2 linked regions of the Myxococcus guangdongensis genome follow. The protein of the gene in region 1 interacts with the protein of each later gene in a pairwise test. Links are inferred from orthologs where the notes say so. Each region holds a gene or a part of one and is shown on either strand. Other genes may lie near its edges. The genes, in order: LXT21_RS15930 and LXT21_RS11020.

Region 1 (3,275 bases):
ACAAGCTGGCGCAGCGGCTGGTGTTCGAGCCGCTCAAGGCCCGCATCGGCATGGAGCGGGTGGACTTCTTCGCCACCGCGGCGGCGCCCATCGCCCGGGAGGTGCTCGAGTTCTTCGCCTCCATCGACATCTTCATCCACGAGGTGTGGGGCATGACGGAGGTGTCCGGCCCCGGCACGGTGAACACGCAGGAGGCCACGCACCTGGGCACGGTGGGCCGCGCGATGATTGGCGTGGAGGTGCGCATCGCCGAGGACGGGGAGATCCTCGTCAAGGGCGGCAACGTGTGCATGGGCTACTACAAGAACCCGGAGGCCACCGCGGAGCTGCTCGAGGGCGGGTGGCTGCACTCGGGGGACGTGGGGCAGCTCGACGGCGAGGGCTACCTGCACATCACCGGCCGCAAGAAGGAGATCATCGTCACCTCCGGCGGGAAGAAGACGGCTCCGGGCAACATCGAGGAGCTGCTCAAGTCCCTGCCCGCGGTGGGCCACGCGGTGGTGGTGGGCGAGCGGCGCAACTACCTGGTGGCCCTGCTGGCGCTGGACGTGGAGAAGGTGGGCGCCCTGGCGAAGGCCCAGGGCTGGCCCGAGGACGTGGGCACGCTCGCCCGCGACGCGCGCCTGAAGCAGCTGCTCCAGGAGAAGCTGGACCGGGACATCAACCCGAAGCTGTCCCGCTTCGAGACCATCAAGCGCTTCGCGGTGCTGGAGCAGGAGCTCTCCGTGGACGCCGGTGACTTGACGCCCACGCTGAAGGTCCGCCGCAAGGCCGTGGAGCAGAAGCACGCGGCGCTCATCGAGTCGCTCTACGCCGAGCTGGCCTCCGCCCACACGGGCTGACGTCGCGGAGCGGTGTGCGGGGCAGGGTGGCCCGCAAAGAGAAAGGGGCGGGGAACCTCACGGTCCCTCGCCCCTTCATCACATCACGGACAGCCTCGGCCTACTTCGCCGCGCGCTTGTCCATCGCGACGTAGTCGCGGCGCTGATGGCCCGTGAAGACCTGGCGCGGACGGGCGATCTTCTGCTCGGGGTCCAGGACCATCTCCTCCCACTGCGCGCACCAGCCCACCGTGCGGGGAATGGCGAAGAGGACGGGGAACATCTCCACCTGGAAGCCCATCGCCTCGTAGATGAGGCCGGAGTAGAAGTCGACGTTCGGGTAGAGCTTGCGCTTGACGAAGTACTCGTCCTGCAGGGCGATGCGCTCCAGCTCCACGGCGATCTCCAGCAGCGGGTTCTTGCCCGTCACGTCGAAGACCTCGTCGGCCACGCGCTTGATGACCTTGGCGCGCGGATCGTACGACTTGTAGACGCGGTGGCCGAAGCCCATCAGCTTCTTCTCGCCCTCGCCGCTCTTCACGGACTTGATGAAGTCCGGGACCTTGGAGATGTGGCCAATCTCACGGAGCATGCGCAGCACCGCCTCGTTGGCGCCGCCGTGCAGCGGGCCGTAGAGGGCGCCGATGCCGGCCGTCACGGCCGAGTACGGGTCCACTTCCGACGAGCCCACCGTGCGCACGGACGTGGTGGAGCAGTTCTGCTCGTGGTCCGCGTGCAGGATGAAGAGGACGTCGAGCGCGCGCTCGAGCACCGGGTGCACCTTGTAGGTGGTGGTGCCGATGCGCTTCACCATCGTCAGGAAGTTGGCGACGTAGGAGAGGTCGTTGTCCGGGTAGATGTAGGGCAGGCCCATCGAGTGCCGGTAGGAGAACGCGGCGATGGTGGGCATCTTGGCGATGAGCCGGGTGATCTGGATGCGGCGGCTGCGCTCATCCTTGGTGTTCTTCGCGTCCGGGTACAGGCCGGAGAGCGCGGCCACCGTGGAGCCCAGCATGGACATGGGGTGCGCGTCGTAGCGGAACCCGTCCATGAACGTCTTCACGTTCTCGTGCACGTACGTGTGGTGCGTGACGAGGTGGATGAACTGCTCCAGCTCCTTCGGGGTGGGGAGCTCACCGTTCAGCAGGAGGTAGGCGACCTCCAGATAGCTGGACTTCTCGGCCAGCTGCTCGATGGGGTAGCCGCGGTACTCCAGGATGCCTTTGTCACCGTCGATGAAGGTGATGGCGCTCTTACAGTTCGCGGTGTTGAGGAACGCCGGGTCGTAGCCCATGAGACCGAAGTCGTCGTCCGCGACTTTGATCTGGCGCAGGGCGTTGGTGCGAATACAGCCGTTCTCGACCGGGACCTCGTACGTCTTGCCGGTCCGATTGTCGGTGATCGTCAGCGTGTCCTTGGGCATGGGCGGAGATTTCACAGGGCGCAGATCGCTTTCAACAAAAAAGAACGATAAGTCGGTGAGGGAGACACTGATGTTTCCTACGGGGACGCTGAAATACGGACGCCCGAGCGGGTGAGCTGCCGCCAGAAGCCCGGAAAGCTCTTCTCGACACACTCGGGACCGGTGAGGACGAGGGTCACCCCGGACAGCACGCTCAAGGTCGCCGCCGTCATGGCGAGCCGGTGATCCCCCCGGCTGTCCATCTCGAAGCGGGCGGGCGGCGTGGAGGGGGGCGTCAGCAGGAGGGTGTCGTCCTCCAGCTCCGCCGTGCCTCCGTAGGCCGTCACCAGGTCACGGATGCCTTCCAAACGGTCGCTCTCCTTCAGTCGGAGGATTCCGACATCCGTGAGCGTGGAGGGCGCGGGGAGTACACAAGCGAGCGCCGCCAGGGTCGGCAACAGGTCCGGGCACTCCTTGCCCGAAGCCCGCAGGCCCCCCGCGGGCCGTCCCGTCACCTTCAGGACGTGTTCCCCCGGCGCGGGCCCGGTCCGCAGGCCCACCTGTTCGATGAGGCGGAGGATGGCCTGGTCCGGATGGGCGCTGGCCGCGTCCGCGCGCTCCACGGTGCCGCCGGCCTTCCAGGCCACGAGCAGCAGGTAGCCCAGGGAGGACCAGTCGCCCGGGAGTGTCGGGACGCTGGGGGGAGGTGTGTAGCCGGAGACGGTGTAGCGGGAGGCGGACTTCTGGAGCTGGAAGCCGAAGCGCTCCAGCCACGTCAGCGTGAGGTCCAGGTAGCCCGCGCTCGTCAGCGTGCCCTCGATGTCCACGCTCCACGCGCGGCGCTCCCGCAGGTACAGCGCCGCGCAGCCCAACAGGAGGCTGGAGGCGTACTGGCTGCTCTGCGAGCCAGGGACGCGGAAGACAGGGGCGACGGAGGACGTGTCCGTGGGCGCGGCGAGCTCCACCGGCCAGGGCTGTCCCTCGGTGAGGGTGAGCCCCGCGGGGCCGAGCGCGTCCTTCAGTGACGTGAAGAGCGGCCCGTGGGGACGCTC
Region 2 (3,296 bases), on another replicon or contig:
GGAGCGCACCGGGAAGGCGACGTCGGTGGAGCGCACCTCGCCCGTCAGGCCCCCCTCGGCGCCCAGCGTGACGGTGATGCCGCGCAGCGTCTGTCCGGGGCCCACGAACAGCGTGCCGGGCGCGCGGCCGACCGCGTCTCCTCGCTGCGCCGTCAGCACCCAGTTCCCCATCCCCACCTCCAACGCGAAGCCGCCGCCCTCGCTCGAGGTCGTCTCCAGCGGCGTCAGGCCCCCGGTGGCTCGCACCCGCGCGCCGGGGACGGGCTGGCCCTTCGCGTCCACGACGTAGCCCTCCATCGTGCCCGCGCCCCACAACCCCACCACCAGCTCTCCCTGCTGCGGGACGTGGAGGAAGAGCAGCTCGCGGCGGCTGAAGCCGGGCGCCTGGGCGGTGAGCCGGTAGCGGCCGGGCGCGAGGCCGGACAGCTCGAACTGGCCACGGCCGTCGCTCGTCGCCGTCGCCGCCTCCTCCGTGAGCTCCACGGGCTGGGCCCAGGAGAAGGCCGTGCCTGGGTAGGGATGGAGCGTCACCTCGGCCAGGGGCACGGGCTCGCCGCCGCTCTCCTCCACCGTGCGGCCTCGCAACGTCACGCCCTCGGTCAGCGTCAGCTCGACCACCGTCTGGGTCAGGTCCTCCGGTCGGGTGGCCTCGCGGCGCGCAGGGGCGTGGCCCGGGGCTCGCGCCGTGACGAGATAGTCACCTGGGCGCGCGGGGAGCTGGACGGTGCCGTCCGGACCCGTGGTCCCCTCGTTGGTGAGCCGCCACGTGGGCTCGCGACGCTCATCCGGGGGGCGGCGGAAGGCGCGCACCTTCGCGCCCGCCAGGGGCCCCTGGGGCCCGGTGACTCGCACGAGGAAGGAACCCTCGTCGGGCGTCACCGGCGTGTCACGCGGCGTGGCCGGCGCGGAGCCTCCAGGGGCGGACCGCTTCGTCTCGCCGTTGAGAGGGCGAGGCGGAGCGGGCTCATGCGCGGGGGCGGCCTCGCCCTGGTGCGGGACTCGAAGCCAGAGCAGGAGCACGGCTCCGAGGGCCAGGAGGGCGGCGATGATGAAGGGACGGTGGAAACGCTGTCGCATGGCTCGTCCTCGCGGAGCGCCCAGCGTAAGCCACCCTGAAACATTTCGGAATTCAGGAGGGCGCGGGGGCGTAGACGCGCAGCGCCGCGGGGGCCACCTCGAAGCGCATGGGCGTCATCCCGATGAGCTCTCCGTCCGCGTTGACCTCCTGGGCGGGCGTGGCCTCGACATAGAGGCGCGCGGCGCGCAGCGAGGTGACGGCGGGGTTGTCCACATGTTCTCCACTGCGGAGCGACAGGGCCACGCGCGCCAGGGTGGCCAGGTCCTGGAGCTGGCCCAGGCCCGTGCCGTCGCGGCCCGAGGTCGCCGACGGGGCCTCGATGGCGTAGACGTGCAGTCGTCGGTCATCCAGTCGCGCGTCCGGCGCCACCATGATGCCCGCGCCGTGGTAGCGGCCGTTGCCCACCACGAGCTGCAGCACGTCCATCTCCACTTCCTGCTCATCGGCCTTGAGCCGGATGCGGAAGGGCTTGAGGTCCATCACCTCCGCGGCGGCGGCCACCGGATAGGCGAGCACCCCGGCGCGCTGCTTGAGGCGCTTCGTCAGGCGCTTGGCGATGGCGGTGGCGAGCCCCAGGCTCGCCGCGTTGAGGAAGGGGCGGCCGTTGGCGAGGCCCACGTCCACGCGCGCCGCGTAGCCCCGGGCGATGACGTCGCACGCGGCCTCCACGTCGGCGGGGATGCCCAGCGAGCGCGCGAAGTCGTTGCCCGTGCCCAGGGGGAGCACGCCGAGCGTCACGTCACGACCCAGCAGGTGGCCCACCGCGCCGCTCAGCGTCCCATCTCCACCGCCGACGAGGATGCGGCGTGTCCCCCGTTCGAGGAGCTGTTCCAGCACGCGGCGCAGTCGTCCGCTTTTCGACAGCGCGTGGCTCTCCGCCAGCACCACGCCGCGAGAGGCGAGGGTGCTCCTGGCGAGCGCATAGGCTTCCCGGCCCGAGCGGGACTGCGTGTTCACCACCAATGCCGCGGGGCCCTCGTCGAGGGGCAGCCTGCGGGGAGGCTCGATGAGCGCGGGTTCCAGGGACCTTCTCCTTGTTGCGTGGTCGCCAAGATGTGCACGCGCCGTCCGTGGGGCCAGCGGGCCCCGGAGGACGAGGCTTGCGGCGAGCGTGCGGCCGGGAGCCCTCTTTGGGGGCCAGGCCCTCACTCCAGAGGGCGAGGGGCTCGGCGTCGTGGTGTGGGCTCATGGGGATCTCCCGTAGGCCATGGGCACGATGGGTGGGCGCCGCGGCTCCGCGCGGATGGAGGGACTCATGCCCACCCGGTGCGGTGGGAGACGCAGCGGCGTCGTCACGGCGGGGCAACGCTTCGCGTCCCAACCGGCGGCGGGTGGATGCAAAGGCTCAGCGCTCCGCGTCGTGGCCCTCGGTGAGGCGTTGCTGGAGGGCCTCTCGCAACGGCAGGGCCTCCTCGGTGCTCAGCACTCCGTCCGCGTCGGTGTCGTACGTGGTGAGCACCTCCGCGCGCCGCGTCCAGGCCGCCTCCACGCGAGCCTTCCGCAGCGTCGCGCGCTCCGATGCATCGAGCACACCATCGTGATTCACGTCGTACGCCTCGAGCCGCTCCCGACGCAGGAGTTTCCAGCGGGCGCGACGGGACTCGCGCACGGCCCGCTGTTCGGTCTCATCCAGGCGGCCGTCACCGTTGGCGTCGTACTGCTCCAGCCGCTGCGCACGCAGGTGCTGGCAGCGCGCCTCCATCGCATCCCCCAGCGCGGCGCGCTCCTCGGAGGACAGCGCGCCATCCGCGTCCTCGTCGAAGACCCAGCGCACGCGCCAGAAGGCCTGCGGTCGAACGCGCCGACCCCACTGCGCCAGTCGGGAGCGGAGGGTGTCGCGCTGCTCACCCAGGTCCGCGCGCAGCGCGCGAAGCTCTCGTCGTCCCAACACCCCATCCCTGTTCTCGTCATAGCGAGCCACGACACGGGCGCGGTGCGCATCGAAGTCGCACACGTCACCGGTGTCGGTGGGCTCGGTCCGTGTGTCCTCGACCTCTTCCTCCGCCAGGGCCTCCAGTCGTGGCGTGTCCGAGTCCACCACCGCGTCCTCCCCGAGCCCTCCCTCCTCCTCGGCGAGGGCGAGATAGGACGCGGCCTCGCGGACATGGGGCGCGGCGGCTTCGTCCGAATCGAGGCCGCAGGCCGTGAGTCCCCAGAAGAGGGCGAGGCACGGTGTGGCGGCGAGGATGCGAGTGCGTCGGTTCATCGGAAGCGCTCC

Evidence for each region.
Region 2: the proteins of LXT21_RS15930 (region 1) and LXT21_RS11020 interact in binary tests that used the Escherichia coli proteins (3 or more experiments, as listed by UniProt). The link is inferred for Myxococcus guangdongensis from one-to-one orthologs.

What each region holds. Positions count from the first base shown.
Region 1 is NZ_JAJVKW010000004.1:699,135-702,409, forward strand. What follows is about bases 94-3,056. They hold LXT21_RS15930 (citrate synthase), read right to left. Parts: upstream 2,245-3,056; coding sequence 943-2,244; downstream 94-942. Other genes in these bases: LXT21_RS15925 (AMP-dependent synthetase/ligase), read left to right, coding at 94-842; LXT21_RS15935 (3-phosphoshikimate 1-carboxyvinyltransferase), read right to left, coding at 2,322-3,056. In the rest of the region: more of LXT21_RS15925, read left to right, coding at 1-93; more of LXT21_RS15935, read right to left, coding at 3,057-3,275.
Region 2 is NZ_JAJVKW010000003.1:391,660-394,955, forward strand. Bases 86-3,069 are described here. They hold LXT21_RS11020 (lipid kinase), read right to left. Parts: upstream 2,042-3,069; coding sequence 1,130-2,041; downstream 86-1,129. Other genes in these bases: LXT21_RS45175 (carboxypeptidase regulatory-like domain-containing protein), read right to left, coding at 86-1,077; LXT21_RS11025 (calcium-binding protein), read right to left, coding at 2,424-3,069. Outside these bases: more of LXT21_RS45175, read right to left, coding at 1-85; more of LXT21_RS11025, read right to left, coding at 3,070-3,284. UniProt on the Escherichia coli protein: In vitro phosphorylates phosphatidylglycerol but not diacylglycerol; the in vivo substrate is unknown.